DNA from 3 places in the Enterobacter cloacae complex sp. HYC042_NIDB genome. Region 3 is predicted to be linked to each of the others. Evidence: predicted binding sites of a transcription regulator. Region 3 holds the regulator's gene; each other region holds the start of a gene.
The links. The regulator PurR, encoded in region 3, represses purine synthesis genes. The targets are predictions, from matches to a motif close to CANGCAAACGTTTGCNTG.

Region 1 (10,757 bases), 1.1 Mb from region 3:
GCAAATTTCATTTTGATTTCATAAGTTGCATACATAATGAGATGTGGATCACATATAAAGGCCTTGCGGCTCCGTAAACTACCGATCCATTAACCTTTATGAGGCAAACGCCATGCACCCACGTTTTCAAGCTGCCTTCGCTCAGCTTGCAGAGAATTTGCAGTCAGCCCTGGCTCCCATTCTGGCAGATGCACATTTCCCCGCCCTGCTGACGGCGGAGCAGGTCACGGTGCTTAAACAGGCAACCGGGCTGGATGAAGACGCGCTGGCTTTCGCACTGCTGCCCCTGGCTGCCGCCTGCGCCCGGGCCGATCTTTCCCACTTCAACGTCGGCGCCATCGCGCGCGGCGTCAGCGGAACCTGGTACTTCGGCGGGAACATGGAGTTCCTCGGCGCAACCATGCAGCAGACCGTTCACGCCGAGCAGAGCGCCATCAGCCACGCCTGGCTGCGCGGTGAGAAAGCCCTGAGCGCCATCACCGTAAACTATACCCCGTGCGGCCACTGCCGCCAGTTTATGAACGAGCTGAACAGCGGGCTGCAGCTGCGCATTAACCTGCCGGGCCGCGCGCCGCACACGCTGGGCGATTACCTGCCTGACGCCTTCGGCCCGAAAGATCTTGAGATTAAAACGCTGCTGATGGACGAGCAGGATCACGGTTTCGCCCTGTCCGGCGATGACCTGAACCAGGCGGCCATACGCGCGGCGAACAAGAGCCACACCCCGTACAGCAACTCCCCGAGCGGCGTGGCACTGCAGTGCCGCGATGGCCGTATCTTCACCGGCAGCTATGCGGAAAACGCCGCGTTTAACCCAACGCTGCCGCCGCTGCAGGGCGCACTCAACCTGCTGAGCCTGAACGGCTACGATTATCCGGACATTCAGCGTGCCGTTCTGGCCGAAAAGGCCGATGCGCCGCTGATTCAGTGGGATGCCACCGCCGCAACGCTCAAGGCGTTAGGCTGCACGACGATCGACCGCGTCCTGCTGGCGTAAACCTTCCGGCGGACAGAAATGTCCGCCACGTTGCTGAAAAACCCCTCAGTTGAGTCGCTGTTTCTTGCGCTAACCAGGCGGGTAAAGTAGCCTGAGTTAAATTTCATCCACGAACGAGCCATCTTCATGTTAAAGCGCGTTTTTTACAGCCTGTCTGTCCTGGTCGGCATACTGCTGTTTATCGTGCTGGGTCTCGACCGCTGGATGAGCTGGAAAACGGCCCCCTATATCTTTGATGACCTGCAGGACCTGCCCTATCGTCAGGTGGGCGTGGTGCTCGGCACCGCCAAGTATTACCGCACAGGGGTGATCAACCAGTATTACCGCTACCGTATTCAGGGCGCGCTGAACGCCTACAACAGCGGCAAGGTAAACTACCTGCTGCTGAGCGGCGATAACGCGCTGCAAAGCTATAACGAGCCGGTGACGATGCGGAAGGATTTGATTGCCGCAGGCGTGGACCCTGCCGATATCGTGCTCGACTACGCCGGGTTCCGCACCCTGGACTCCATCGTGCGCACGCGCAAAGTCTTCGATACCAACGACTTCATCATCATCACCCAGCGCTTCCACTGCGAGCGCGCGCTGTTTATCGCCCTGCACATGGGCATTCAGGCCCAGTGCTACGCGGTGCCGTCGCCGAAAGATATGCTGAGCGTGCGCGTCCGCGAGTTTGGTGCCCGCTTTGGCGCCCTGGCCGATCTGTATATCTTCAAACGCGAACCGCGCTTTTTAGGCCCTCTGGTGCCCATTCCGGCGATGCACGAAGTGCCGGAAGACGCGCAGGGTTACCCGGCGGTGACGCCGGAGCAGCTGCTGGATATGCAGAAAAAAGAGAAAAAGTAGGCCTGCCTTTATACTTTCTTTACGCCGGCACTGACGCTTTTTATCCCCCCTTTACGCCAGCTCTTTTAACCTGAGTTCACTGCCGCTACGGCTTCATTGAAGAATGACTATGAACTCGATAATGAATGCGTTTTTCCTCAAAAGTCTTCGCCCGTATTTTAATTTCCCCGGTTTATCACTCCCCGGTGCACTTAATTCTGGTCTCTGGCTGGATGAAAAAATTGACGCCCTGCAGCACAATATTGCCGTGGAAGTGGCCGACTATCTGGAACGCTACCCGCAGACGAAACACGTTGACGTTTACCTGAACGATATCAACGGCACGATGCGCGGCAAGCGCCTCACGGTGGAGAGCATGCTGAGTCTGGAAAAAGGCTGTTATTTTCCGCTTTCCGTCTACTCCATGGATCAGAAGGGAAAAATCGCCGCCCCGCTTTATGATGAACCCGACCGGCTGTGCGTCCCGGTCGCCGGTTCTCTGCGTCCCTGTCCGCAGGATCCGGAGCATACCGCGCAGATCCTGTTGACGATGAAGGACAGCGACGGTAACCCCTGCCCTCTTGAGCCACGCGCGATACTGCAGAACGTCGTGGCCCGCTTCCACCAGCACGGCCTTTTCCCGGTCATTGCCCCGGAAATCGAGTTTTACCTGACGGGACAGGGCGAGCGCGATCCGCAAAATCAGGGCTGTTTTCACATGGACACCTCGTCGGCGCACGCGGCGCTTTTTGACGAGCTGGAACAGCTGGCGCACCTTCAGCGCATTCCGCTGTCAGGGGTGGTAGCGGAAGCCGAGTCCGGACAGTACGAATTAAACCTGAAGCACAGCCAGCGCGTCGTAGAGGTCTGTGATAACGTGCTGGCCCTGCGCCGCCTGACCCGCTATGTCGCTGAAAAGCACGGTCTTCAGGCTAACTTTATGGCTAAGCCCTTCAGCCAGCTCTCCGGCAGCGGTTTGCACATCCATTTCAGCCTGAACAACAGCCGTGGCGAGAACGTTTTTGCCTCGCCGGTGAACGCACTGAGCAGCATGATGCGCTTGTGCATCGCGGGCCAGCTGGCGCTGATGCCCGCCTCCGTCGCCATTCTTGCGCCGGGGGTCAACGCGTTTCGTCGCCTGCGAAAAAACCTGACGGAACCCGTCTTTAACTCATGGGGCTATAACACCCGCTCCGCTGCCCTGCGCATTCCCTGCTCGGAAGAGAGCAACCGTCGTATCGAGTACCGACTGGCCGGAGCCGATGCGAATCCGTATCTGGTGGCGGCCACAATCCTGACCGGCATGCTGTACGGACTGGAACATATCGACGAGGGGGAACTCCCGGAACCACAGCAGGACCAACCGGAACTCCCGCTGTTCCAGCAGGAGGCAATTGAGGCCTTCGCCCGCTGTCAGTATCTCACCGACAGCCTGGGCGACGCCTTTTCCGAACAGTGGGTCGCCTGCAAGCTTTCTGAACTCGAGTGGTTTGAGCGCATTGTGACGCAAGAAGAGTCCCATCTGGCATAGGCCATAAAAAAGCCCGCTCGGTGAGCGGGCCGGGTATCGCGAGTGACGATTACTTCTTACGGGCGTACTTCAGTGAATCCAGCGCCACCGCGAAGATAATGATGGCGCCCTTGATGATGTACTGCCAGTACGGGTTCACGCCGATGTAGGTCAACCCGTAGTTGATGACGGTAAAGATGATCACACCGGTGACCACGCCGAGCACGGTACCCACCCCGCCGCTGAAGGAGACGCCGCCGACCACGCAGGCCGCAATCGCATCCAGCTCGTACATGAAGCCAAGGTTGTTCGTTGCGGAGCCGATACGGCCTGCTTCCAGCATCCCGCCGAAGGCGTAGAACACACCGGACAGCGCGTAAATCATCAGCAGGTTCAGGGCAACGTTTACCCCGGACACTTTCGCCGCTTCCGGGTTACCACCGATAGCGAAGATGTTTTTACCGAAGCGCGTTTTGTTCCACAGGATCCAGACGAACGCCACCGCAATCAGCGCATAGAAGGTAATGTACGACAGGCGGAAGCTGCCCAGCGCGATAAACCCCTGCGTGAAGGTGGAGAAGCCGCTGTCAAAGCCCGAAATCGGCGACGCGCCCACAAAGTCGTAGTACAGGGAGTTGATACCGTAAACGATGATCATCGTACCCAGCGTAGTGATAAATGGCGTCACGTTCAGGTAAGCAATGATAATACCGTTGATCAGGCCAATCACCGCCCCGATGGCGCAGACAATCAGGATCACCACGAAAATCGGCATAGTCGCCATCTCCGGGAATACCTTGTTGGCGTTTTCCATCGACTGCAGCAGGGTTGCCGCAATAACCGCCGCCAGGCCGACCTGACGACCGGCAGAAAGGTCCGTCCCCTGGGTGACGATAAGGCCCGCCACGCCAAGCGCAATGATGATACGCACGGAGGACTGGGTCAGAATATTACTCAGGTTCAGCAGGCTTAAGAACGTAGGGTCCTGGAAAATAATAATGGCCAGCAGGACTAAAAGAACAACGTAAATACCGCCTTCTTTCAGGTAAGTGAGAAAACTTTTTTTATTTAACGCACTCATGAGGAGCCCCTGATCTTAAAGGTGCAAAGACGCAAGACGCAAAATTTCGTTTTGCGTTGTCGTTTTGGTGTCAACAATACCGGCAACGAGACCATTGCTCATAACCAGAATACGGTCCGTGATCCCTAACAGTTCCGGCATTTCGGAAGAAATAATAATGATCCCTTTATTCTTTTTCGCCAGCTCGGCAATCAGCTGATAAATTTCAAACTTCGCGCCGACGTCAATACCGCGGGTCGGTTCATCCAGCATCAGAATTTCTGGCTGGGTTAATAACCAACGGCCAATAATAACTTTTTGCTGGTTACCACCGGAAAGCGAACCAATTTGGGTACGGTGGCCTGGCGTTTTCACGCGCATGGAGTCAATTACCCACTGGGTATCGCTCTTCATGCGGGAGTTATCCAGCAGCCCGACTTTGTTTTTGTAATTGCGAATATTAGAGATTAACGAGTTAAAGTTAATATCCAGATAAGCATAAATACCGGTCGAACGACGTTCTTCCGTCACCAGCGCAAAACCGTTATTAATGGCTTCGTTGGCATTATGGTTGTTAATTTTCTTCCCGTGCAGCGTGATGGTGCCGTCGGCCTTCTCGCGGATGCCAAACAGGGTTTCCACGATGTCGGTACGCTTTGCCCCTACCAGGCCAGCAATGCCAAGAATTTCGCCTTTGTGAAGGTCGAAAGAAACATCGCGGATGGACGGCTGGCGCAGCGAGGTCAGATTGCGCACTTCCAGGATTACTTCACCTGGCTTGTTCTCTTTGTCCGGGAAGCGCTGGTTCAGGGAACGGCCGACCATCATGGCGATGATCTTGTCCATGTCCAGCCCTTCAAGCGGCTGCGTGGCAATCCACTGGCCGTCGCGCAGGATGGTAATTTCATCGCACAGCTGGAAGATCTCTTCCATTTTGTGCGAGATGTACACAATGCCGCAGCCGCGTTCTTTCAGCTTACGAATAATGGTAAAAAGGTGATTAACCTCTTTTTCCGTTAATGACGAGGTAGGTTCATCCATGATGACGATTTTCGCATCATAGGAGAACGCTTTGGCAATTTCGATCATCTGCATCTGGGAAACGGATAATGTCCCCACGCGGGCGCGAGGATCGATATCAATATCCAGCTCATCGAAAATCGCTTTGGTGTCGCGATACATTTTATCCTGATCGACAAACACACCTTTAGTTGGGTAACGTCCCAACCACATGTTATCCATTACCGAGCGTTGCAGTACCAGGTTTAATTCCTGGTGAACCATCGAGATACCGTTTTCCAGCGCTTCTTTCGCTGAATGGAAATCGATCTCTTTCCCCTGAAAAAGAATGCTGCCAGAATCTTTTTGATAGATCCCAAAAAGACATTTTAATAACGTTGATTTACCCGCACCGTTCTCCCCCATTAATGCATGAATAGAGTGAGGACGGACTTTTAAATTAACATTATCGAGTGCCTTAACACCGGGGAAGGACTTGTTGACGCCTGTCATTTCCAACAAGTATTCACCGGACGACTGAGTAGTTGTGCTGACCATAATTATACCTTGTTGGCCTCGCATATCGCGTTATAAAAGGGCGCAACGAATTGCGCCCAGTGAAGACAAAACAAAGATCTTATTTACCGATAAACTCAGCCAGGTTGGACTGGTCTACGCCCACGTAAGGCACGCGAACGATTTTGTTGTCAATTTTCCAGTTGGTGCCATCCGCCGCGCCTTTTCCGTCGGCGAGGTTTTTCGCCAGATCGAAGGTCGCTTTCGCCTGGTTGTTGGCATCGTTCAGAACGGTACCGGCCATCGCGCCAGATTTAACCAGCGCCAGCGCTTCCGGCAGGGCATCCACGCCAAATACCGGGATGGACGATTTATTGTGAGCTTTCAGCGCTTCAACCGCGCCCATTGCCATCGCATCGTTGTTGGCAATGACCACTTCGATTTTGTTCGCGTTCGGGCCAGACAGCCACGCGTCCATCTTATCTTTCGCCTGAGCGGTGTCCCACATCGCGGTATCTAACGCCAGCTGCTGGGTTTTCAGGCCCTTGTCGTTCAGCTCTTTGATAACATAGGTGGTACGCGCTTCAGCATCCGGGTGGCCAGGCTCGCCTTTCAGCAGCACGAACTGGATCTGACCGTCTTTGTTCAGGTCCCAGTTCGGGTTCGCCGCCCAGTGCTTCGCGATCAGATCGCCCTGAATAATGCCGGACTCTTTAGAGTCAGTACCGACGTAATACGCTTTGTCATAGCTGTCCAGCGCTTTACGGGAAGGTTCTTTGTTGAAGAAGACGATTGGCACGTTCTGGCCGCGCGCTTTCTCAATAACCGTGCCTGCTGCAGCCGGGTCAACCAGGTTGATCGCCAGGGCCTTAACGCCTTTAGCCAGCAGAACGTCGATCTGATCGTTCTGTTTGGACTGGTCGTTCTGGGAGTCATTCATCAGCAGCTGTACGTCTGGCGCTGCTTTCGCATCTTTCTCAATTGCTTTACGCACAACAGACATGAAGTTGTCGTCGTATTTATAGATGGTCACACCAATACGGGTATCCGCAGCGTGCGCTGCTGCACCAAAAAGCATGCTTGCCATTACAGCAGACAGGGTCAACACCTTCTTATTCATGGTATCTCCGGTTTTTTTATGCAGGGTAGTTCTTGTGAATAACGATCGGCAGGCAGGTGTTAATAAAACGTTACTGACAGCCGACGTTCACTTATAAAATTTCTATCTTCCGTGGTCGGTAACGCTCCAGAAATGCGTTTTATTCGTTGTTTGCGGCACATTGGCTATAGTGAAAGCGAATAATCACCGTTACATAGCGTTTCAGCCCCTAAAACGCTGACATCATAGTCAGCGCCTTGTTAAGATACTGTGAATTTACTCACAGATTGAAAACGGTTACATCACCTGGTGTAATCAGTTAGTGATCGGAACCACAATTTGCCGGGCGGCGACGGAATGACGACGCACCAGCGTCGGCATGAAGCAGTGAGTTGCCCCCGGATCCAGCAGCCCTGCCGCTCCCTGTAGCGCCAGCTCGGTCGCCAGTTTTGCCATAGAAGCAATGGGATAGCGCACCGTAGTCAGCTGCGGGTCGGTGTAACGGGCAATCGGAATATCATCGAAACCAATCAATGACAAATGCTGTGGCACCGCAATGCCGTTATCCTTCAGCGCAGTCAGCGCACCTGCCGCCATGCTGTCGTTATAGGCAAACACGGCAGAAAGCTGCAGATTGCGGCCCAGCAGTTCCACCATTGCCGCCTCACCGCCCTGCATATCCGGCGTGCCGGTGCCAATCCAGCTTTCTGATGGCGTAATACCGTGCTCTTTCAGGGCGTTTTGCCACCCCTCACGCCGCAGCTCGTCATCTTCAATGTGATGGCTGGAGGCCAGATAGCCGATCCGCTGATGGCCGTTATTGATGAGCATTTTGGTGGCCATCATGGCGCCGCTGACGTTATCCAGCCCGACACAGCGGTGGGCATAGCCCGGGACGATGCGGTTGATTAACACCATGCCCGGGATCTGCTCCATAAACCCGACCAGCTCTTCATCGCTTAAGGCTTTTGAGTGAACAATCAGGGCGTTGCAGCGCTGGCGGATCAGCACTTCAATGGCATAACGCTCCTTTTCCGCCTCGTGATAGCTGTTGCCAATCAGCACGTATTTCTGATGCTGCTGGGCGACCACATCGACCGCTTTCACCAGCGCACCGAAAAAGGCGTCCGAGACATCCATTACCACCACGCCGATGGTATCGCTGACCTGTGTTGCCAGCGCCTGCGCGTTGGCATTTGGCCGGTACCCGAGTTGAGTCACGGCTTTCATTACGGTTTCACGGGTTTCAGGGCTGACCAGCGCGCTGTTGTTCAGCACGCGGGAGACGGTAGCCACAGAAACGCCCGCCAGACGGGCGACGTCACGAATGGTGATCATATTCACCATCCTTCAAAGAATTGCAGCAACTCACAGACACCCCCTGTGTTTAGCAAGGTGGCTATTTTGGCAGCGAGAGAAAGGGGACTACGTGAAGAAGCTCACACTCATGAAAACGCTTACATCCGTTTTGTTAATGATTGTGATCCAGATCGTTATCTGGATGTATTACTCAATGATACCCCCGAAGCATGTGCGGTTAACTGACGCCACACCCACTCCAGCGGTCCCTGGCGGAAATAACGCAGCCAGATGACAGAAAACGCCAGGTTTACTATCCAGACCGGAATAACAAACGCCAGTAGTCCGAGGCGGTCGAATTTCATAAACAGGCCAAAGCGATAGAAAAGCGTGGTGCAGATCAGCGTCTGCAGGAGGTAATTGCTTAACGCCATCCGCCCAACGCAGGCTACGGCGCTGACGATCCACAGGCGAGAAAGCTGCGGCCAGAAACCATAGATCAGCGCCGCATAGCCGATGGTCTGGAACGGCGAGCTCAATTCACGCGGCGCCTGCAGCAGGAACGCGCACCAGCGGTAATCCCAGTGAAGGTGCCACTGCGCCATCACCGCCGGAAGGTTAATCAGCACGCCCAGCAGGACCAGCCCCGCGCCGGTGCGGCGGTAGTGACGCAGGCTGAATTCCCCTTTCAGCCAGCCGGTGCGCATCAGTGACGCGCCCATCAGCATCATGCCCGCCAGCTGCCAGCCGTATTGCGCCCCCAGGGCAAGCAGATTGTCGCCCAGCATATCCGCACGGTTGCTTATCGCTTCCGTACCGCCCTTCAGCTTCCAGTACTGCTCGTACTGGAGGTTAGCGGCGTCCGGGATCCAGGAACGGTTTGTCGCGTCACCGGAGATCAGCCCCAGCAAAAGCAGGACGCCGAGCCCCATGAGATAGAGCATCACGCCGGTGTTAAACAGGCTTTTCACGCTGTGCGCGTCGCGAATCAGCCGCCAGCAGATTAGCCCGACTAACCCATAAGCGAGAAGAATATCACCGTCCCAGAAGAACAGGCCGTGGATAAAGCCGAGAATTGCCAGCAGCGTTAAGCGCGACTGGATCCAGCGCGTGCCGCGTTTGAGCAGAAGCTGCAGGCCCGCGCCAAACAGCAGTGCAAATAGCGTGAGGAATTTAACCTGAGCAAACAGGTCGAGGATCGCCCACGTCCAGGCATCACTGCGGGTGATGTCGCCGTACCAGGCGGGATTGAGGTAAGCGGCCTTCGGCAGACCGAAGGCGCTGATATTCAGCAGCAGGATACCCAGAATGGCGACGCCGCGAACAAAATCGAGCGTGACGTTTCGCTCCATGGTCCCTGCCCTGTTTGATTAGTTGTGGTGACGCACGGCGCGCAGGAACTCCTGGCGGGTGTTCTGGCTCGATTTAAACAGGCCGCCCAGCGAGGTGGTGGTGGTCGCACTGGTCGCATCACGCACGCCGCGCGCTTTCACGCAGTAGTGCACCGCATCAATAGAGACCGCCACGTTATTGGTACCCAGCAGCGTTTGCAGCGCGATCAGGATCTGCTGCGTCAGACGCTCCTGCACCTGAGGGCGCTGTGCGAAGAACTGCACAATACGGTTGATCTTCGACAGGCCAATCACCGTGTCTTTCGGGATATACGCCACGGTCGCTTTACCGTCGATGGTCACGAAATGGTGCTCGCAGGTGCTGGTCAGGGTGATATCTCGTACCGTCACCATCTCATCCACCTTCATCTTGTTTTCGATGACGGTAATTTTCGGGAAGTTGGCGTAATCCAGTCCGGAGAAAATTTCGTCAACGTACATTTTCGCGATACGCTTGGGCGTCTCCATCAGGCTGTCATCGCTCAGATCGAGATTCAGCAGTTGCATGATCTCGGTCATATGCCCGGAAATCAGACTTTTACGGGTTTCATTGTCCATATCCTGAACGGGCGGACGCAGTGGCGTTTCAAGACCGCGCGCGAGCAGGGCTTCGTGGACCAGGGCAGCTTCTTTACTGAGTGATGACATTTTGTTCTCCTGCAGGTGTGGCGTCTTTCGCCCTCGTTGTGGCAAAAGTATGCGCTCATTGTGCGTGAGGCGACGCACATAATCCAGTATTCACGACGATAATTATTGCAATTGCTGTTGCCTTTCAGCGTGGCGATTCCAGACCAGGGCACCCGCGACAAACAGCGCAACGCCAGCCAGCCCCAGCGCAGGCTCCAGCCGGTGGGTTAGCCAGGTTGATAACGCCGAGGTCACCGGCCCCACCAATTGCCCGATGGCATACCCGGTGGTGAGCAGCCCCGCCATATAGCGCGTGTGGTGTGGCGCCAGCTCGCGGCCGTATAAAAGAGAGAGCTGCACCGCGCAAAGGAACCCGCCGCCCACCAGCAGCCCGCCCGTCAGCAAACCGCCAATGCCCGGCAGCAGCCAGGCCG
Region 2 (10,757 bases), 1.3 Mb from region 3:
GGCGAAATGGCGGTGTCTGACGAGATCCTGAAGCGTGCTGCCGACAGCTATCGTCGTATCCGTAACACCGCGCGCTTCCTGCTGGCGAACCTGAACGGGTTCGATCCAGTGAAAGACATGGTGAAACCGGAAGAGATGGTCGTGCTGGACCGCTGGGCGGTAGGCTGCGCGAAAGCGGCGCAGGAAGATATCCTGAAAGCCTATGAGTCTTACGACTTCCACGAAGTGGTGCAGCGCCTGATGCGCTTCTGCTCCATCGAGATGGGCTCGTTCTATCTCGACATCATCAAAGACCGCCAGTACACCGCGAAAGCGGACAGCGTGGCGCGCCGTAGCTGCCAGTCCGCGCTGTTCCACATCGCAGAAGCGCTGGTGCGCTGGATGGCGCCGATCATGTCCTTCACCGCGGATGAAATCTGGGGTTATCTGCCGGGCGACCGTGAGAAGTATGTCTTCACCGGCGAGTGGTATGAAGGTCTGTTCGATCTCTCCAGCACCGAAGCAATGAACGATGCCTTCTGGGACGAGCTGCTGAAAGTGCGTGGCGAAGTGAACAAGGTTATCGAGCAGGCGCGTGCGGATAAGAAAGTTGGTGGCTCTCTGGAAGCGGCAGTGACCCTGTACGCCGAACCGGAGCTGGCGGCGAAGCTGACCGCGCTGGGCGATGAATTGCGATTTGTCCTGTTGACCTCCGGTGCAAAAGTTGCGGATTATGCCGAGGCTTCTGCTGATGCTCAGCAGAGCGAGTTGCTCAAAGGCCTGAAAGTCGCACTGAGCAAAGCCGAAGGTGAGAAGTGCCCGCGCTGCTGGCATTACACTACCGATATCGGCCAGGTGGCGGAACACGCAGACATCTGCGGACGCTGTGTAAGCAACGTCGCCGGTGACGGCGAAAAACGTAAGTTTGCCTGATGAGTAAAACTCTCTGTTCAACAGGACTGCGCTGGCTGTGGCTGGTTGTGGTGGTGCTGATTATCGATCTGGGCAGCAAGTTCCTGATCCTCCAGAATTTCGCTCTGGGGGAGACGGTTTCGCTGTTCCCGTCGCTTAACCTGCACTATGCGCGCAACTACGGCGCGGCGTTTAGCTTCCTTGCCGACAGCGGTGGCTGGCAGCGCTGGTTCTTCGCGGGTATCGCTCTCGGTATCTGCGTGGTACTGGCTGTGCTGATGTACCGCTCGAAGGCCACGCAAAAGCTGAATAACATCGCCTACGCGCTGATCATTGGCGGCGCGCTGGGCAACCTGTTTGACCGCCTGTGGCACGGCTTTGTGGTCGATATGATCGACTTCTACGTCGGCGACTGGCACTTCGCGACCTTTAACCTGGCCGACACCGCCATCTGCATCGGTGCGGCGTTAATCGTGCTGGAAGGCTTCTTGCCTAAACCCGCAGCGAAAGAGCAGGCGTAATTGTCAATGCCGGGTGATGCGCTGCGCCACCCGGCACAACATTAAAGAGCAATGTGTATGTCTAAATCCGTACAGAGCAACAGCGCGGTTCTCGTTCACTTCACGCTGAAGCTGGATGACGGCTCCACGGCTGAATCCACCCGCAATAACGGCAAACCTGCCCTGTTTCGTCTCGGCGATACCTCCCTGTCTGAAGGTCTTGAGCAGCAGCTCCTGGGCCTGAAAGAGGGTGAGAAAAAAGCGTTCTCGCTGGAGCCGGATGCCGCGTTTGGCGTGCCAAGCCCGGACCTGATTCAGTATTTCTCGCGCCGCGAGTTTATGGACGCGGGCGAACCGGAAATCGGGGCGATTATGCTCTTTACCGCTATGGACGGCAGCGAAATGCCTGGCGTGATCCGCGAGATTAACGGCGACTCTATCACCGTTGACTTCAACCATCCGCTTGCCGGGCGTACCGTTCATTTTGATGTTGAAGTGCTGGAGATCGATCCGGCACTGGAGGCCTGAAATGCAGATCCTGTTGGCTAACCCGCGCGGCTTCTGCGCCGGTGTAGACCGCGCTATCAGCATTGTTGAAAACGCGCTGGAGATTTACGGCGCGCCGATTTACGTGCGTCACGAAGTGGTGCATAACCGCTACGTGGTCGACAGCCTGCGCGAGCGCGGTGCTATTTTCATCGAGCAGATCAGCGAAGTGCCGGACGGTGCGATCCTGATCTTCTCTGCGCACGGCGTCTCTCAGGCGGTCCGTAACGAAGCGAAAAGCCGCGATCTGACCGTATTCGATGCCACCTGTCCATTAGTGACAAAAGTGCATATGGAAGTGGCGCGCGCCAGCCGTCGCGGTGAAGAGTCGATTCTGATTGGCCACGCCGGTCACCCGGAAGTTGAAGGCACCATGGGCCAGTACAGCAACCCGGAAGGGGGAATGTACCTGGTGGAGTCGCCGGAAGATGTCCTGACGCTGAACGTGAAAAACGAAGCGCGTCTGTCGTTTATGACCCAGACCACGCTCTCCGTAGACGACACCTCAGACGTGATTGACGCCCTGCGCCAGCGCTTCCCGAAAATCGTCGGGCCGCGTAAGGATGATATCTGCTACGCCACCACTAACCGTCAGGAAGCGGTGCGCGCGCTGGCTGAACAGGCGGACGTGGTGCTGGTTGTCGGCTCTAAAAACTCCTCTAACTCCAACCGTCTGGCCGAACTGGCGCAGCGTATGGGGAAAGCGGCGTTTTTAATCGACGACGCGACGGACATCCAGGAAGCGTGGGTGAAAAATGCGGCCTGCGTTGGCGTTACCGCAGGCGCTTCCGCGCCGGATATCCTGGTGCAGAACGTAATTGCTCGTCTGCAGGAGCTGGGCGGGGGCGAAGCGGTTCCGCTGGAAGGACGCGAAGAGAATATCGTCTTCGAAGTGCCGAAAGAGCTGCGTATCGACGCCCGCGAAGTGGAATAATTTCTTTTCTGATGAAAGGCCAGCACCTCCTGTGCTGGCCTTTTTTTTGCCCCGGACTTTATCGTGACGACAAAATCATGTCTTTTACTGATATCTGAGTCGGTTTCACGTTAAATTCTAATTATTGGTGTTTTCAGTTGGCAGCCTTTACGAAGGCTGGTTAATCTGAAAACGGTTTACATCATTTTAACGTAAGAGAATAACTATGCATGATGCACAGATCCGCGTCGCCATTGCGGGCGCGGGTGGACGTATGGGTCGCCAGCTGATTAAGGCGGCAATACAAATGGATGGCGTGGCACTCGGCGCGGCGCTGGAGCGTGAAGGTTCATCCCTGCTGGGATCCGATGCGGGTGAACTGGCCGGCGCGGGCAAGACAGGTGTTACCGTTCAGAGCAGCCTTGATGCGGTGAAAGATGACTTTGACGTGTTCATCGACTTTACCCGTCCCGAAGGCACCCTGACTCACCTGGCGTTTTGCCGCCAGCACGGTAAAGGGATGGTGATTGGCACCACCGGCTTCGATGATGCGGGTAAACAGGCCATTCAGGATGCAGCCACCGACATTGCGATTGTCTTTGCCGCGAACTTTAGCGTAGGCGTTAACGTCATGCTGAAGCTGCTGGAAAAAGCGGCGAAGGTGATGGGCGACTACACCGACATTGAGATTATTGAAGCGCACCACCGCCATAAAGTTGATGCTCCATCAGGCACGGCGCTGGCGATGGGCGAAGCGATTGCTTATGCAATGGATAAAGATTTAAAAGACATCGCAGTCTATTCCCGTGAAGGGCATACCGGAGAACGCGTGCCGGGCACCATTGGTTTCGCAACCGTCCGGGCAGGCGATATCGTCGGCGAACACACGGCGATGTTCGCCGATATTGGTGAACGTGTTGAGATTACGCACAAAGCGTCAAGTCGCATGACGTTCGCCAATGGCGCAGTACGCTCCGCATTGTGGCTGAAATCGAAAGAAAAGGGCCTTTTTGATATGCGAGATGTGCTGGATCTCAACAATTTGTAAGCTTTATTACCCATCGTGATGTGGTTATTGCAGTCGTAATATATTGATTGCATAGGGCAATAATTTATTGCCCTCTTATTTTATTTGTTTTATATGGATTTTGATTTTTAATGGTCATAAATCTGAGTTTTATGCCATTATTATGTGAATTGAATGTAAATTTTGACCATTTGGTCCACTTTTTGTCGCTCTCGTCTCTTAATTTCCATAAAACCTACCGCGCAAGCGTTTTCCAGGATGATTTACCTGATCTTTTTGCCCGTTAAATCCCATTCAGGCTGCCAGTCCTGCAAAAGAATAAACAAAATATCCGTTTTAAGTTGACTTTTACCCACCAAATCTCCAGAATGCCGCCGTTTGCCAAAAATCCGCTGGCAACACATTTGCATTGATCTATGACATAGTCATGAATTAATATGCAAATAAAGTGAGTGAATATTCTCTGGAGGGTGTTTTGATTAAGTCAGCGCTATTGGTTCTGGAAGACGGAACCCAGTTTATCGGTCGGGCCATAGGGGCAACGGGTTCGGCGGTTGGGGAAGTCGTTTTCAATACTTCAATGACCGGTTATCAAGAAATCCTCACTGATCCTTCCTATTCTCGCCAAATCGTTACTCTTACTTATCCTCATATCGGCAATGTCGGCACCAATGCGGCTGACGAAGAATCCTCTCAGGTACATGCGCAAGGCCTGGTCATTCGCGACCTGCCGCTGATTGCCAGCAACTTCCGCAACACTGAAGACCTCTCTTCTTACCTGAAGCGCCATAACATCGTGGCGATTGCCGATATCGATACCCGTAAGCTGACGCGTCTGCTGCGCGAGAAGGGGGCACAAAACGGCTGCATCATCGCAGGGGATAACCTCGATGCGGCCCTGGCGCTGGAAAAAGCGAAAGCCTTCCCGGGCCTGAACGGTATGGACCTGGCGAAAGAAGTGACTACCGCCGAAGCCTACAGCTGGACGCAGGGGAGCTGGACGCTGGAAGGCGACCTGCCGGAAGCGAAAAAAGAGAACGAACTGCCGTTCCACGTGGTGGCCTATGATTTTGGTGCCAAGCGCAACATCCTGCGCATGCTGGTTGACCGCGGCTGCCGCCTGACGGTGGTACCAGCGAAAACCTCCGCTGAAGAGGTGCTTAAGATGAACCCGGACGGCATCTTCCTCTCTAACGGCCCAGGCGACCCGGCACCGTGCGATTACGCTATCGACGCCATCAAGTCCTTCCTGGAAACCGACATTCCGGTATTCGGCATCTGCCTCGGCCATCAGCTGCTGGCGCTGGCGAGCGGTGCGAACACCGTCAAGATGAAGTTCGGCCACCACGGTGGTAACCACCCGGTGAAAGACATTGATAACAATACGGTGATGATTACCGCGCAGAACCACGGTTTCGCCGTCGATGAAGCCTCTATGCCGGCTAACCTGCGCGTGACGCACAAATCACTGTTCGATGGCACCCTGCAGGGTATCCACCGTACCGATAAGCCAGCGTTCAGCTTCCAGGGCCACCCGGAAGCCAGCCCGGGCCCGCACGACGCCGCGCCGCTGTTCGATCACTTCATCGAACTTATCGAGCAATACCGTAAGACCGCTAAATAATCAGGAGCCGAGAAGACCATGCCAAAACGTACAGACATAAAAAGCATCCTGATCCTTGGCGCTGGCCCGATCGTCATCGGCCAGGCCTGCGAATTCGACTACTCCGGCGCGCAGGCGTGTAAAGCGCTGCGCGAAGAGGGTTACCGCGTTATCCTGGTGAACTCTAACCCGGCGACCATCATGACCGACCCGGAAATGGCGGATGCCACCTACATCGAGCCGATTCACTGGGAAGTGGTACGTAAAATCATTGAAAAAGAGCGCCCGGACGCGGTGCTGCCAACCATGGGCGGCCAGACGGCGCTGAACTGCGCGCTGGAGCTGGAGCGTCAGGGCGTGCTGGCTGAATTTGGCGTCACCATGATTGGTGCGACCGCCGACGCGATTGATAAAGCAGAAGACCGTCGCCGCTTTGACGTGGCGATGAAGAAAATCGGCCTCGACACCGCGCGTTCCGGTATTGCGCATAACATGGAAGAGGCGCTGGCCGTTGCGGCAGAAGTGGGCTATCCGTGCATCATCCGTCCATCGTTCACCATGGGCGGCACCGGTGGCGGTATCGCCTACAACCGCGAAGAGTTCGAAGAGATTTGCGAGCGCGGTCTGGATCTCTCCCCAACCAAAGAGCTGCTGATTGATGAATCGCTGATTGGCTGGAAAGAGTACGAGATGGAAGTGGTGCGTGATAAAAACGACAACTGCATCATCGTCTGCTCCATCGAAAACTTCGATGCGATGGGTATCCACACCGGCGACTCCATCACCGTTGCGCCAGCCCAGACGCTGACCGACAAAGAGTATCAAATCATGCGTAACGCCTCGATGGCGGTACTGCGTGAAATCGGCGTGGAGACCGGCGGCTCTAACGTGCAGTTCTCCGTTAACCCGAAAACCGGCCGTCTGATTGTTATCGAAATGAACCCGCGCGTGTCCCGCTCCTCCGCGCTGGCCTCCAAAGCCACCGGCTTCCCGATTGCGAAAGTGGCGGCGAAGCTGGCAGTGGGTTACACCCTCGACGAGCTGATGAACGACATCACCGGTGGCCGCACGCCTGCGTCCTTCGAGCCGTCCATCGACTACGTTGTGACTAAAATTCCTCGCTTTAACTTCGAGAAATTCGCGGGCGCGAACGACCGTCTGACGACCCAGATGAAATCTGTGGGTGAAGTGATGGCGATTGGCCGCACGCAGCAGGAATCCCTGCAAAAAGCGCTGCGCGGTCTGGAAGTGGGCGCCACCGGCTTTGACCCGAAAGTGAGCCTGGACGACCCGGAAGCGCTGACCAAAATCCGCCGCGAGCTGAAGGACGCGGGCGCAGAGCGTATCTGGTACATCGCCGATGCCTTCCGCGCGGGCCTGTCCGTCGACGGCGTATTTAACCTGACCAACATCGACCGCTGGTTCCTGGTGCAGATTGAAGAGCTGGTGCGTCTGGAAGAGAAAGTGGCGGAGCTGGGCATCAACGGCCTGGACGCAGACTTCCTGCGCATGCTGAAGCGTAAAGGCTTCGCCGATGCGCGTCTGGCTAAGCTGGCGGGCGTGCGCGAAGCGGAAATCCGCAAGCTGCGCGACCAGTATGACCTGCACCCGGTTTACAAGCGCGTGGACACCTGTGCAGCAGAGTTCTCGACCGATACCGCGTACATGTACTCCACCTATGAAGACGAGTGCGAAGCGAACCCGTCCGTCGACCGCGACAAGATTATGGTGCTGGGCGGCGGTCCAAACCGTATCGGCCAGGGCATCGAGTTCGACTACTGCTGCGTGCACGCCTCGCTGGCGCTGCGCGAAGACGGTTACGAGACCATCATGGTCAACTGTAACCCGGAAACCGTTTCTACCGACTACGACACCTCCGATCGCCTCTACTTCGAGCCGGTTACCCTGGAAGACGTGCTGGAAATCGTGCGCATCGAGAAGCCAAAAGGCGTTATCGTGCAGTACGGCGGTCAGACCCCGCTGAAGCTGGCGCGCGCGCTGGAAGCGGCAGGCGTACCGGTTATCGGTACCAGCCCGGACGCGATTGACCGCGCGGAAGACCGTGAGCGTTTCCAGCAGGCGGTTGACCGTCTCAAGCTGAAGCAGCCGGCGAACGCCACCGTGACCGCCATTGAAATGGCCGTTGAGAAGGCGAAGGAGATTGGCTACCCGCTGGTGGTGCGCCCTTCCTACGTCCTGGGCGGCCGCGCGATGGAAATCGTCTACGACGAAGCCGACCTGCGTCGCTACTTCCAGACGGCGGTGAGCGTTTCCAACGATGCGCCCGTACTGCTTGACCGCTTCCTCGACGACGCGGTTGAGGTGGACGTTGACGCCATCTGCGACGGCGAAATGGTGCTGATTGGCGGCATCATGGAGCACATCGAGCAGGCGGGCGTGCACTCCGGTGACTCCGCCTGTTCTCTGCCGGCCTACACGCTGAGCCAGGAAATTCAGGACGTGATGCGCCAGCAGGTGCAGAAGCTGGCCTTTGAGCTGCAGGTTCGTGGCCTGATGAACGTTCAGTTCGCGGTGAAAGACAACGAAGTTTATCTGATTGAAGTCAACCCGCGTGCGGCGCGTACCGTACCGTTCGTCTCTAAAGCGACCGGTATTCCGCTGGCGAAAGTGGCGGCGCGCGTGATGGCTGGCCAGACGCTGGCGCAGCAGGGCGTGACAAAAGAGATCATCCCGCCGTATTACTCGGTGAAAGAGGTGGTGCTGCCGTTCAACAAATTCCCGGGCGTTGACCCGCTGTTAGGGCCAGAAATGCGCTCAACCGGGGAAGTAATGGGCGTGGGCCGCACCTTCGCAGAAGCGTTTGCCAAGGCGCAGCTGGGCAGCAGCTCTACCATGAGAAAATCGGGCCGTGCGCTGCTCTCCGTTCGTGAAGGCGATAAAGAGCGCGTGGTTGACCTGGCCGCCAAGCTGCTGAAACAAGGCTTCGAGCTGGACGCGACCCACGGTACGGCGATTGTGCTGGGTGAAGCCGGTATTAACCCGCGTCTGGTGAACAAGGTGCATGAAGGCCGTCCGCACATTCAGGATCGTATCAAGAATGGCGAATATACCTACATCATCAACACCACCGCAGGACGCCAGGCGATTGAAGACTCCAAGCTGATTCGCCGCAGCGCGCTGCAATACAAAGTGCACTACGACACCACCCTGAACGGCGGTTTCGCAACAGCGATGGCGCTGAATGCGGATGCCACCGAGAAGGTGATTTCGGTGCAGGAAATGCACGCGCAGATTAGCAAGTAACCCCCATTGCCCGGTACCGTTCGGTTACCGGGCAATTTTCCCATCTTAAGAACCTTCTGGTTTTTCATCCGCTTTCAGTCAGTTAGCCTAAAATAGTTAGGTCGATAACGAAAATTCAACTGAGAGCAGGGGAAAACACCATGCAAAATAAACTACTGATCGCTTCCGTTCTGGCTGCCACCGCAATGTTTACCGTCGCGGGCTGTTCGTCCAATCAGGCCGTAAAAACCACCGATGGCAAAACGATTGTCACCGACGGAAAACCGCAGGTGGATGACGATACCGGGCTGGTGTCGTACAAAAACGCCGAAACCGGTCAAACTGAACAGATCAATCGCGACCAGGTGAAATCCATGGGCGAGCTGGATAACTAATTCAGAATTCTGACGTAAGCCCGTCAATAATATTCACTATTAGCCTGTTGAATTACTGACTACACTCTTTTGTTAAAAGAAGGCAGTAAAACAACAGGCTACTCAATGATTCTGATAATTTATGCGCACCCTTATCCGCAGCACTCGCATGCGAATAAGCGGATGCTTGAGCAGGCAAGGACGCTCGAAAACGTAGAGATACGTTCCCTCTATCAACTCTATCCCGATTTTAATATTGATATCGCCGCTGAACAGGAGGCGCTCTCCCGTGCCGATCTGATCGTCTGGCAGCACCCGATGCAGTGGTACAGCACGCCGCCGCTCCTGAAGCTGTGGATTGATAAAGTCTTCTCCCACGGCTGGGCTTACGGCCACAACGGCAATGCGCTAAAAGGCAAAAGCCTGATGTGGGCGGTTACCACCGGCGGTGGGGAAAGCCACTTTGATATTGGTACCTTCCCGGGGTTTGACGTCCTGGCGCAGCCGCTGCAGGCTACGGCGCTTTACTGCGGGCTGAACTGGCTCCCGCCTTTTGCGATGCATTGCACCTTTGTTTGCGACGATGAAACGCTGCAGGCGCAGGCTCGCCATTATAAACAACGCTTACTCGAGTGGCAGGAGACGCACCATGGATAGCCATACGCTGATACAGGCGCTGATTTATCTCGGCGCGGCGGCGCTGATTGTGCCGGTGGCGGTACGTCTGGGGCTGGGGTCGGTTCTCGGCTACCTGATTGCGGGCTGCGTCATTGGGCCCTGGGGCTTTCGACTGGTAACGGATGCGGAGGCGATCCTCCATTTCGCTGAAATTGGCGTCGTGCTGATGCTGTTTGTGATTGGTCTGGAGCTGGATCCGCAGAGGTTATGGAAACTTCGCGCCTCGGTATTTGGCGGAGGCGCGCTGCAGATGGTGGCCTGCGGCCTGCTGCTCGGTGGGTTCTGCATCCTGTTGGGCATGGACTGGAAAGTGGCGGAGCTTATCGGCATGACGCTGGCGCTCTCCTCGACGGCCATCGCCATGCAGGCGATGAACGAGCGAAATCTGACGGTCTCGCAGATGGGACGCAGCGCGTTCTCGGTGCTGCTGTTCCAGGATATTGCCGCTATTCCACTGGTGGCGATGATCCCGCTGCTGGCGGCAAGCGGCTCGTCCACGACGCTGGGGGCGTTTGCGCTGTCGGCATTAAAAGTCGTGGGGGCGCTGGCGCTGGTGGTCCTGCTTGGCCGCTACGTGACCCGCCCGTTACTGCGGTTTGTTGCCCGTTCAGGCCTGCGCGAAGTGTTCAGCGCCGTGGCGCTGTTCCTGGTGTTTGGCTTTGGTTTGCTGCTGGAGGAAGCCGGGCTGTCGATGGCAATGGGGGCGTTCCTCGCAGGCGTTCTGCTGGCGAGCTCTGAATATCGTCACGCCCTGGAAAGCGATATCGAGCCGTTCAAAGGGCTGCTGCTGGGGCTGTTTTTCATCGGCGTAGGGATGTCCGTCGACTTCGGCACGCTGGTCACGCACCCGCTGCGGATCGTCATCCTGCTCGTCGGTTTCCTGGTGATTAAAATGGCGATGCTGTGGCTAATTGCGCGTCCATTGAAGGTGCCGAACAAGCAGCGCCGCTGGTTTGCCGTACTGCTGGGTCAGGGGAGCGAA
Region 3 (10,757 bases):
CCAATCAGCACCAGCATCGCGGTAACAAAGAGTGGCGTTGCGTGGGTAATGTCGTGTAAGACCGGCGAAATATAGGTGTAGAGGGTAAACATCGCTCCTGCCCCCAGCACGGTGGTCAGCAGCGCGGAGAGTACCTGCGGGCGCATCAGCACCGACAGCTCTCTGCGTACATCAGGGCGTTCACCCGCACTGCCTTTTGGCAGGGAGAAGAATAACGCCACCATCGCGACCACGCCCAGTCCGGCCGTCGCCAGGAAGGACATCCGCCAGCCAATGACCTCGCCCAGCCAGGTTGCCGCAGGAACACCGCCGATGTTAGCGATGGTCAGCCCCATAAACATGGTCGCCACGGCGCTGGCCTGCTTGTGTTTTGGCACCACGCTTGCGGCCACGACTGAGCCCAGACCAAAGAAGGCACCGTGGTTGAGGCTGGTCAGAATGCGCGACAGCATCAGAGTGGTGTAATCCGGCGAAATGGCCGAAAGCACGTTGCCCAGGGTGAAAATCGCCATCAGGAAAATCAGCGCATTGCGACGCGCACGGTGCGAAAGCAGAAGCGTCATCAGCGGCGCTCCCACCATCACGCCGATAGCGTAGGCGCTGATTAACATCCCGGCGGCCGGGATCGAGACGTCCACGCCCCGGGCGATAACGGGCAGTAACCCCATCGGGGAGAATTCAGTGGTGCCAATCCCAAAAGCGCCAATCGCCAGGGCCAGCAGGGGAAAATTGATTTTCATGCGTCAACTCCGGATGCCGTGTCATGTGGTGACACAGAACAAAGAAGCGGAAAGCATGACATCAATCACAAAAAATGAGAAGTTAACAAAATGGCAAAAGATTTTTGCCAGAGAAGTAACAATCGGAGCGTTCGGGAGGGAGAAGGCTCTCCCCCCGCGTAAATCAATGCAGCGCAGCCGTCAGGCCAGCCGCCACAATCAGCGCCAGCACAATAACGGTGGTGAACAGCGAAAACTTCAGATCGGAACTCATCAATTTTTCTCCTTTTAATCCCCCCACGAAAAGTGAGCTTGCTCATTTTTGCACAGTTTACGTCAAAAATCTTCCTGGATTTAAGCTGATAAACACTTTACCTCTTCCCCTTTTCATCAAGATAGGCCAAAATTCCACGCTAAATTTATTAGCGTACCGGCCATTGACCCCCTCCTGACGTCCCGTGTCGTTTTCCCGGCGTGCCGCAATTCAAAATTGCGTGATAAGGGTGAGAGAAGGCAAACGTTTACCTTCAAGTTTTTCAGGAGTTTAGGATATGGTCTGGAGTGACATTTAATGGCAACAATTAAAGACGTAGCAAAACGCGCAAACGTTTCCACTACAACCGTATCACATGTAATTAACAAAACCCGTTTTGTGGCGGAAGAGACGCGCAACGCCGTCTGGGCAGCGATCAAAGAGCTGCACTACTCGCCGAGCGCGGTTGCGCGCAGCCTCAAGGTTAATCACACCAAGTCTATTGGTCTGCTGGCGACCAGCAGCGAAGCGGCCTATTTTGCCGAGATCATTGAAGCGGTAGAAAAAAACTGCTTCCAGAAAGGCTATACCCTGATTCTCGGCAACGCCTGGAACAGCATTGAAAAACAGCGCGCCTACCTGTCGATGATGGCGCAAAAGCGCGTGGACGGCCTGCTGGTAATGTGTTCAGAGTACCCGGAATCCGTGCTGTCGATGCTGGAAGAGTATCGCCATATCCCTATGGTGGTGATGGACTGGGGCGAAGCGCGCGCCGACTTCACCGACTCCGTTATCGATAACGCCTTTGAAGGCGGTTACATGGCGGGCCGTTATCTGATCGAACGCGGCCACCGCGAGATTGGCGTGATCCCGGGTCCGCTGGAACGCAACACCGGCGCGGGCCGCCTGGCCGGTTTTATGAAAGCGATGGAAGAAGCGCTAATCACCGTGCCGGAAAACTGGATCGTGCAGGGCGACTTTGAGCCGGAATCAGGCTACCGCGCGATGCAGCAGATCGTCTCCCAGCCTCACCGTCCAACCGCCGTTTTCTGCGGGGGCGATATCATGGCGATGGGCGCCCTCTGTGCGGCCGACGAGCTGGGTCTGCGCGTACCGCAGGACATCTCCGTGATCGGGTATGACAACGTGCGCAACGCGCGCTTCTTCACGCCAGCGTTAACCACCATTCACCAGCCGAAAGATTCACTGGGTGAAACGGCCTTCAATATGCTGCTGGACAGGATCGTCAACAAGCGTGAAGAGTCACAGTCCATTGAAGTTCACCCTCGCCTCATCGAACGCCGTTCCGTTGCGGATGGCCCGTTCCGCGACTACCGTCGTTAATTTCATTGCGGAGCCAGTCAGTCTGGCTCCCGCAGCCACTCCCGGTTAAGCGTTTCGCTGTCCCCCAGATAGTCCAGCAGCCAGGCCATCGCCGGCGAGACATCATTTTGTTGCCAGGTGAGGCAGCAGGCCGCATCCGGGAACGGATTCTCCAGCGTTAGCTCAACCCACTCACCGGTGTCGATTCGCGGACGTGCAAAATGGGCGGGCACCATGCCTACGCAGAGCCCGGCGCTGAGGCACGTCGCCGACGATCCCCAGTCAGGGGCGACAACCCGCCGCTGGTTGTCCAGCAGCCAGGTAATTCGCTTCGGCAGCGAGCGGGAGGTATCTTCCAGCACCAGCGACGGCCAGCTGCGCAGCGTATCGTCGCTCAGCGGCCCTTCCGTCGCCGCCAGCGGATGATCGCTTGCCACCACGCATTTCCAGCTCAGCATCCCCATATCGCGAAAGGCGTAACGTCCCCCGACCGGGATCGCCTGGGTCGCGCCAATCGCCATCTCTACCCTGCCGTCCGCCAGCGCATCCCAGACGCCGTTAAACACCTCCTGCGAGACCCGCAGTTCTACGTCTGAGAAATGCCGATAAAAATCGACAATCATCTGCCGGGTGCGCTCGGGCTTAACGATGTTATCCACCGCAATGGAAAGGTGGCCCCGCCAGCCGTTCGCGATCTGCTGACACTGCTCGCGGGTGATCTGCATTTTTTTGATAACAGAACGCCCTTCCTTCAAAAACCACGCCCCTGCGGGCGTTAATTCAACATCACGATGCCGCCGTTCAAACAGCGGTACCGCCAACCACTCCTCAAGCTGTCGCACCGTATAGCTGATGGCCGAAGGGACGCGGTGCAACTCCTGCGCCGCTCCGCTAAAGCTGCCGTTACGCGCGACAGCATCGACCACTTCAAGAGAATAATCGGACCACATTTTCTGCCTGCAAAAAATTTGAATGCACCCGCCAAATATTAGCGTTTCACAAGCGGCTTTGCACTCCCTACACTCAGCGCCAACATATACCTGCCTCCTCAGGAGAATAAAACAGTGCAACCCAGGAAAGGTTTTTTAGTCTGGCTCGGCGGCTTAAGCGTGCTGGGCTTTTTGGCCACCGATATGTACCTGCCGGCGTTTGCCGCCATGCAGGAAGATTTGCAAACCCCTGCTGCCGCCATCAGCGCCAGCCTGAGCCTGTTCCTGGCCGGTTTTGCCTTCGCGCAGCTGCTCTGGGGACCGCTTTCGGATCGCTTTGGGCGTAAACCGGTGCTGCTGCTGGGGCTGGCCATTTTTGCCGTGGGCTGCCTGGGGATGCTATGGGTGCGCGATGCCACCTGGCTGCTGGTGCTGCGGTTTGTTCAGGCGGTCGGCGTCTGTGCCGCGGCCGTGACCTGGCAGGCGCTGGTCACCGATTACTATCCGGCGAACCGCACTAACCGTATTTTCGCCACCATCATGCCGCTGGTAGGGCTCTCACCGGCCCTCGCCCCGCTGCTGGGAAGCTGGATCCTCGCGCACTTTGACTGGCAGGCCATCTTTGCCACACTGTTTGCCATCACGCTGGTGCTGATGCTGCCGGCGTTCGCCCTCAAGCCCGCGCATAAAAAAGAGGCGCACGCAGACGCGAAGCCGATTACCTTCACCTCCCTGCTGAGCGCGAAAGCGTATCGCGGCAACGTTCTGATCTATGCCGCCTGCTCGGCGAGCTTCTTCGCGTGGCTGACCGGCTCGCCGTTTATTCTGCACGATATGGGCTATAGCCCGGCGGCCATTGGCCTGAGCTACGTTCCGCAGACCATCGCGTTCCTGGTGGGCGGGTACGGCTGTCGCGCGGCGCTGCAAAAATGGGAAGGCCAGCAGATGTTGCCGTGGCTGCTGGTGCTCTATGCGCTGAGCGTCATCGGCACCTGGGCCGTAGGGTTTATTCCGGGCGCGGGTCTGGCCGAAATATTGATTCCATTCTGCGTGATGGCCATAGCGAACGGGGCGATCTACCCTATCGTTGTGGCGCAGGCGCTGCGTCCGTTCCCGCAGGCGACAGGCCGCGCGGCTGCGCTGCAGAACACCCTGCAGCTGGGGCTGTGCTTCCTGGCAAGCCTGGTGGTCTCCGCGCTGATCGCCACGCCGCTGCTGACGACAACCAGCGTGATGCTGGCTACCGTTGCGCTGGCCGTCATAGGCTATCGCATGCAGGCTTCCGCTCAGGATGAGAGCACGCAGGTAGAAACCTCGCATGCCTAATCGCGCCAGAAACTATGTTAATTTTCAGTGATTAGGTTGCTAAGAATTTTCTATTGAATCACCAAATTTTGAGGCCTATACTAAATTTGGTTCGATTAAATACGATAAATATTATGTGTTAACGGGAGCCGGAGTGCTCCCGTTTTACCATGGAAGGCATTTCGGCAAGGGTTATCTCCCTTCCTCTGTTCTACGTCGGATACTAGCCTCGCGGTATTTACCGTGAGATTTCTCACAAACCAAAAAAGCGTCTACGCTGTTTTAAGGTTCTGATCACAGTAGGGTGATGGAGAAGCTATGAGTTCATCGTGTATAGAAGAAGTCAGCGTTCCGGACGATAACTGGTCCCGGATCGTCAGTGAACTGTTAGGTCGGGCAGGCATCACTATCAACGGATCATCCCCATCGGATCCTCAGGTTAAACATCCCGATTTTTTTAAACGCGTGTTGCGCGAGGGGTCGCTAGGCCTGGGGGAAAGCTATATGGACGGCTGGTGGGAATGCGAACGGCTGGATACTTTTTTCGCCAGCGTGCTGCGTGCTGGTCTGGAAAAACAGCTCCCCCGTAATCTTAAAGACACCCTGCGTGTCGCCTCTGCCCGTCTCTTTAACCTGCAAAGTAAAAAGCGTGCCTGGATCGTCGGCAAAGAGCATTACGATCTCGGCAACGATCTGTTCAGCCGCATGCTGGACCCCTTCATGCAATACTCCTGCGCCTACTGGAAAGAGGCGTCGACGCTTGAAGAGGCTCAGCAGGCCAAGCTGCGCCTGATTAGCGAGAAATTGCAGTTGCAGCCCGGTATGCGCGTGCTGGATATTGGCTGCGGCTGGGGCGGGCTGGCGTATTTTATGGCGAAGCACTACGGCGTCAGCGTGGTCGGCGTCACCATTTCCGCTGAACAGCAAAAAATGGCGCAGGAGCGGTGCCTGGGGCTTGATGTGGATATCCGCCTGCAGGATTACCGGGACCTGAACGAACAGTTTGACCGGGTCGTTTCCGTGGGCATGTTCGAGCACGTCGGGCCGAAAAATTACGACACCTATTTCGAGGTGGTGGACCGTAATCTGAAACCGGACGGTATTTTCCTGCTGCACACCATCGGCTCTAAGCGGACCGACAATAACGTTGACCCGTGGATCAACAAATACATCTTTCCGAATGGCTGTTTACCGTCCGTACGCCAGATTGCCAACGCCAGCGAATCCCATTTCGTGATGGAAGACTGGCATAACTTCGGCGCGGATTACGACACCACGTTAATGGCGTGGCATGCACGTTTTCAGGAAGCCTGGCCTGAAATTGCGGACAACTATTCTGAACGATTCAAGCGGATGTTTAGCTATTATCTGAATGCCTGCGCGGGAGCGTTTCGCGCGCGAGATATTCAGCTCTGGCAGGTTGTTTTTAGCCGTGGGATTGAACACGGCTTGCGGGTCGCACGCTAGAAAAATAACCCCGGCCAGCCGGGGTTATTTTTTATTCTTCTTCTACAGCTTTAATTATTGCGGCTTCTTTTGCGGCCAGCACGCGCTCAACGGTATCTACAACCGCCTGGGTTTGCGGATCGATTTCGATATTCACGCGATGCCCCAGTTTTTTCGAACCCAGCGTGGTGCGCTGCAGCGTCTCGGGAATTAAATGCACGCAAAAACGCGTCGGAGTAACTTCTCCCACCGTCAGACTAATCCCATCAATGCCAATAAACCCTTTATAGAGGATGTATTTCATTAATGACGGGTCCTGCACTTTAAACCAGATTTGACGGTTATTTTCTGATGTGACGATTTTCGCCACTTCGGCGGTGGTCATGATGTGCCCGGACATCAGATGGCCGCCAATCTCGTCGCTGAACTTCGCCGCGCGCTCAACGTTGACGGTGTCCCCCACCACCAGCTCGCCCAGGTTGGTAATACGCAGCGTCTCTTTCATTAAATCAAAGCTAATCTGGTTGCCATTAATTTCGGTGACGGTCAGGCAGCAGCCGTTATGGGCAACCGAGGCGCCGGTTTCGATGCCGTCGAGCATATATTCCGGCAGCTCTACAACATGAGTACGAAAATTAGGTTTTTCATCAATGGACACCACTTTGGCGGTGCCCTGCACAATACCAGTAAACATGCTTACAACTCCTGTTTTTTCCGGACGGTGGTGACACCGTTTAATCCCACCACAATAACAGTTGGAAAAACAGGTTGCCAGCGGAGCGCATTTTCTGGCGATTTTTTCACTAGATAAATAGCTAAAGCCCGCTACAATAGCTGGCACCCCCCTGCATTTTCTTCTTGCTGCCCGTTTCGGCGGCTTTTTTAGTCTCTCATATAACTACAAAATAAAGGTGTTCACGTGCAGAAGTACATGAATGAAGCGCGCCAGCTATTGGCACTGGCTATACCAGTGATCGTCGCGCAGGTGGCCCAGACCGCAATGGGATTTGTGGATACGGTAATGGCGGGTGGCTACAGCGCCACCGATATGGCGGCCGTTGCTATCGGCACGTCAATCTGGCTGCCGGCCATCCTGTTCGGCCACGGTCTGCTGCTCGCCCTCACCCCGGTTATCGCTCAGCTTAATGGCTCGGGTCGTCGCGAGCGTATTGCCCATCAGGTCCGTCAGGGTTTCTGGCTGGCAGGGTTTGTCTCCGTGCTGATTATGGTCGTGCTCTGGAACGCGGGTCATATCATCCGCGCCATGCATAATATTGACCCGGCGCTGGCAGACAAAGCCGTGGGCTATCTGCGCGCCCTGCTCTGGGGTGCGCCCGGCTACCTCTTTTTCCAGGTCGCCCGTAACCAGTGTGAAGGGCTGGCGAAAACCAAGCCCGGCATGGTGATGGGTTTTATCGGCCTGCTGGTGAATATTCCGGTGAACTACATCTTTATCTACGGCCATTTCGGCATGCCGGAGCTGGGCGGCGTCGGCTGTGGCGTGGCGACGGCTGCGGTTTACTGGGTAATGTTCTTCAGTATGATCGCTTATGTGAAACGCGCCCGTTCAATGCGCGATATTCGTAACGAGAACAGATTCAGCACGCCGGACTGGAGCATCATGACGCGCCTGGTGCAGCTAGGCTTGCCGATTGCGCTGGCCCTGTTCTTTGAGGTGACGCTCTTTGCCGTGGTTGCCCTGCTGGTCTCCCCGCTGGGGATTATTAACGTGGCCGGACACCAGATCGCGCTCAACTTCAGCTCCCTGATGTTCGTCCTGCCGATGTCGCTGGCGGCGGCGGTGACGATTCGTGTCGGCTTCCGCCTGGGACAGGGCTCCACCCTGGATGCGCAAACGGCGGCGCGCACCGGGCTGGGCGTCGGTGTTTGCATGGCCATCTGTACGGCGCTGTTTACGGTGGCGCTGCGCGAGCAGATCGCCCTGCTCTATAACGACAACCCGGACGTGGTGGCGCTGGCTTCGCACCTGATGCTGTTGGCTGCGGTGTATCAGATTTCTGACTCCATCCAGGTGATTGGCAGCGGCGTATTGCGCGGATATAAAGACACGCGTTCGATCTTCTTTATTACCTTTATCGCCTACTGGGTGCTGGGTCTGCCTACTGGCTACGTGTTGGCGCTGACCGATCTGGTCGTTGATCGCATGGGGCCAGCCGGATTCTGGATGGGCTTTATCATCGGACTGACGTCGGCGGCGATCATGATGATGATGCGCATGCGCTTCCTGCAGCGCCAGCCGTCAACGGTAATTTTGCAGCGCGCTGCGCGTTAACTACGCAGTAGCCGCCAGCTGGCGGCTACTTTCTCTTCACTTTGCGCGGTAATGAAGCAATCGCGTGAAATCAGAGAGAAAAATGCGTTTTCCCTCTTGCCTCCTTGATGCTGTGCCGCTAATATTCGTCCCCGTTGTCACCGACAACACGTTGCGTTCATAGCTCAGTTGGTTAGAGCACCACCTTGACATGGTGGGGGTCGTTGGTTCGAGTCCAATTGAACGCACCATTCTGCGTCCGTAGCTCAGTTGGTTAGAGCACCACCTTGACATGGTGGGGGTCGGTGGTTCGAGTCCACTCGGACGCACCATTTCAGTCCTGAAATGGTGCAAATTCTCTCCTTTTACCCTGAATTTTCTTAATCGCTTATTTTCATCATTATTCTCCTGCTACGCTTTTCTTATGGAATAAATACAGGAAGCGCGTCAATGAAGAATATCGCGATTATCGGCTCCGGCCCCACAGGGATTTACACCTTTTATCATCTGCTTAATAACAGCACCCCGCTCTCCGTATCCGTCTTCGAACAGGCCGATGAAGCCGGCGTGGGCATGCCCTATAACGACGACGATAATTCCCGGCTGATGCTGGCGAACATTGCGAGCATAGAAATTCCGCCCATTTTTATGACCTACCTCGACTGGCTCAAGGAACAGAGCGACGCCCATCTGGCGCGCTTTAAGGTTGATAAAGCCAGCCTGCATGACCGGCAGTTCCTGCCCAGACTCCTGTTGGGAGAGTATTTTCGCGACAGCTTGCGTTCAATCGTGAAAGAGGCAAAAAAGCTGGGGTTCCAGGTTACGGTCCATGAATCCGCGAAGGTAACGGACATCATCCCCTCGACAACCGGCGTAACGCTTTCCGTCAACGACACCACTTTGCCCGATCGGTTCGACCTGGCGGTTATCGCCACCGGCCACGTCTGGCCAGATGAGGAGGAAGCCACGCGCACGTTCTTCCCCAGCCCGTGGTCGGGGTTGATGGACGCCAGCATTCCCCCTTGTCGCGTGGGCATTATGGGAACGTCGTTGAGCGGTCTGGACGCGGCTATGGCGGTGGTAATGCAGCACGGTGAGTTTCGTGACGGTAAATTCCTCCTCGACAAGGGCAGTGAAGGGTTAAACATTACGCTGATGTCCCGCACGGGCATTCTGCCGGAAGCCGATTTTTACTGTCCAATCCCTTACGAACCGCTGTCGGTATTGACCGAATTCGGGGTTGAACACGAGATAGCCAAAGGATCGGACGGTCTGCTTGACCGCATATTTTCCCTGATGGTGAAAGAGCTCGAGCTCGCTGACCCAGCGTGGTGCGAGAAAATTTCTCTGCGTAACCAGGATGCCGACAGCCTTCGTGAGGCATGGTTTGAGGACCGTAAACGGCACGGGCCCTTTACCTGGGCGGAAGAGAACCTCAGTGAGGTTGAACGCAACAAACGCGAACGGCGCACCGTGGCCTGGCGCTATACCGTCCTTCGACTGCATGAGGTGGTTCAGGAGATTGTGCCCCACCTCAACGAAGAGGACAGAGAGCGCTTTAAGCAGGGCCTCGCCCGCGTGTTTATCGACAACTATGCCGCCATTCCGCCGCAGTCTATCCGCAGGCTGCTTGCGCTTCGCGAGGCCGGCATCATTAGCGTGGCGGCGCTCGGCGATGATTACACGCTCGATGCTGGCAGCGATCGGACGGTAATTACCACCAAAGAGAGCGTTTATCGTTTCGACGTGTTTATTGACGCGCGCGGACAAAAGCCGCTCAAAACAAAGGACTTGCCTTTCCCGACGCTGCGTAAACAGCTGGCAGAGACGGGCGACGAGATACCCGACGTTGGCGAGGATTACACGCTTAAAGCGCCTGAAACGGTTCGCGGGCGCATTGCTTTCGGTGCGATACCGTGGCTGATGCACGATAGTCCCTTCGTTCAGGGGCTGGCGGAGTGTGCGGAGATTGCAGAGGCGATGGCGAAGGCGGCTGAAAAACCTGCCTCGGGGAGACGGCGTCGGTTACCGTACGTGGAGAACTGACAGGGCTTCCATGCCCTGCTATCGGTGATTACTCGAAGAAGACCTCCGGGTTTTCCGACAGCGATACGAACGTTTTGGTGTTCTTATCCAGGGCAAGGATTTTGCCGCTTTCAATGTCATACACCCAACCGTGCAGACGAAGTGAGTTATTACGCAGGCCCACCGCGACGGACGGATGGGTCTTGATGTTGCTCAGCTGCGCAAACACGTTCTCCTGCACCATCGCATTCACTTTATCGATAGGCTTGTCCCAGCTTTTCTTCTCTACCACGGCTTTCGCCGCGTCGGAATAGCGCAGCCAGTGCGACACGGCTGGCATTGGCTCCAGGTTGGCGTTATCGGCAATTGCCTTCATCGCGCCGCAGTTGGAGTGGCCGCAGATCACGATATCCGTCACGCCCAGCGCCACCACCGCGTACTCGATAGTTGCAGATACGCCGCCCGGCTCCGGCCCGAAAGGCGGG

Region 1: a site for PurR is predicted at 8,453-8,470, ahead of galS (HTH-type transcriptional regulator GalS). Genes of this name have one in related genera too.
Region 2: a site for PurR is predicted at 4,117-4,134, ahead of carA (glutamine-hydrolyzing carbamoyl-phosphate synthase small subunit). Genes of this name have one in related genera too.

The regions. Positions count from the first base shown of each region.
Region 1 is NZ_CP109650.1:3,350,161-3,360,917, forward strand. It holds gene cdd (cytidine deaminase) at 113-997, shown strand; gene sanA (outer membrane permeability protein SanA) at 1,124-1,843, shown strand; gene OKF39_RS16070 (glutamine synthetase family protein) at 1,965-3,353, shown strand; gene mglC (galactose/methyl galactoside ABC transporter permease MglC) at 3,403-4,413, opposite strand; gene mglA (galactose/methyl galactoside ABC transporter ATP-binding protein MglA) at 4,429-5,949, opposite strand; gene mglB (galactose/glucose ABC transporter substrate-binding protein MglB) at 6,029-7,027, opposite strand; gene galS (HTH-type transcriptional regulator GalS) at 7,322-8,344, opposite strand; gene yeiB (DUF418 domain-containing protein YeiB) at 8,500-9,657, opposite strand; gene folE (GTP cyclohydrolase I FolE) at 9,676-10,344, opposite strand; gene OKF39_RS16105 (YbfB/YjiJ family MFS transporter) at 10,447-10,757, opposite strand, start outside.
Region 2 is NZ_CP109650.1:900,047-910,803, forward strand. It holds gene ileS (isoleucine--tRNA ligase) at 1-912, shown strand, start outside; gene lspA (signal peptidase II) at 912-1,412, shown strand; gene fkpB (FKBP-type peptidyl-prolyl cis-trans isomerase) at 1,470-1,919, shown strand; gene ispH (4-hydroxy-3-methylbut-2-enyl diphosphate reductase) at 1,921-2,871, shown strand; gene dapB (4-hydroxy-tetrahydrodipicolinate reductase) at 3,077-3,898, shown strand; gene carA (glutamine-hydrolyzing carbamoyl-phosphate synthase small subunit) at 4,353-5,501, shown strand; gene carB (carbamoyl-phosphate synthase large subunit) at 5,520-8,744, shown strand; gene OKF39_RS04365 (YgdI/YgdR family lipoprotein) at 8,885-9,118, shown strand; gene kefF (glutathione-regulated potassium-efflux system oxidoreductase KefF) at 9,224-9,754, shown strand; gene kefC (glutathione-regulated potassium-efflux system protein KefC) at 9,747-10,757, shown strand, end outside.
Region 3 is NZ_CP109650.1:2,219,645-2,230,401, reverse strand. It holds gene OKF39_RS10710 (MFS transporter) at 1-740, opposite strand, end outside; gene cydH (cytochrome bd-I oxidase subunit CydH) at 904-993, opposite strand; gene purR (HTH-type transcriptional repressor PurR) at 1,291-2,316, shown strand; gene punR (DNA-binding transcriptional activator PunR) at 2,334-3,245, opposite strand; gene punC (purine nucleoside transporter PunC) at 3,360-4,550, shown strand; gene cfa (cyclopropane fatty acyl phospholipid synthase) at 4,848-5,996, shown strand; gene OKF39_RS10680 (riboflavin synthase) at 6,028-6,669, opposite strand; gene mdtK (MdtK family multidrug efflux MATE transporter) at 6,895-8,268, shown strand; tRNA gene OKF39_RS10670 (tRNA-Val) at 8,422-8,498, shown strand; tRNA gene OKF39_RS10665 (tRNA-Val) at 8,503-8,579, shown strand; gene OKF39_RS10660 (FAD-NAD(P)-binding protein) at 8,698-10,293, shown strand; gene OKF39_RS10655 (carbonic anhydrase) at 10,322-10,757, opposite strand, start outside.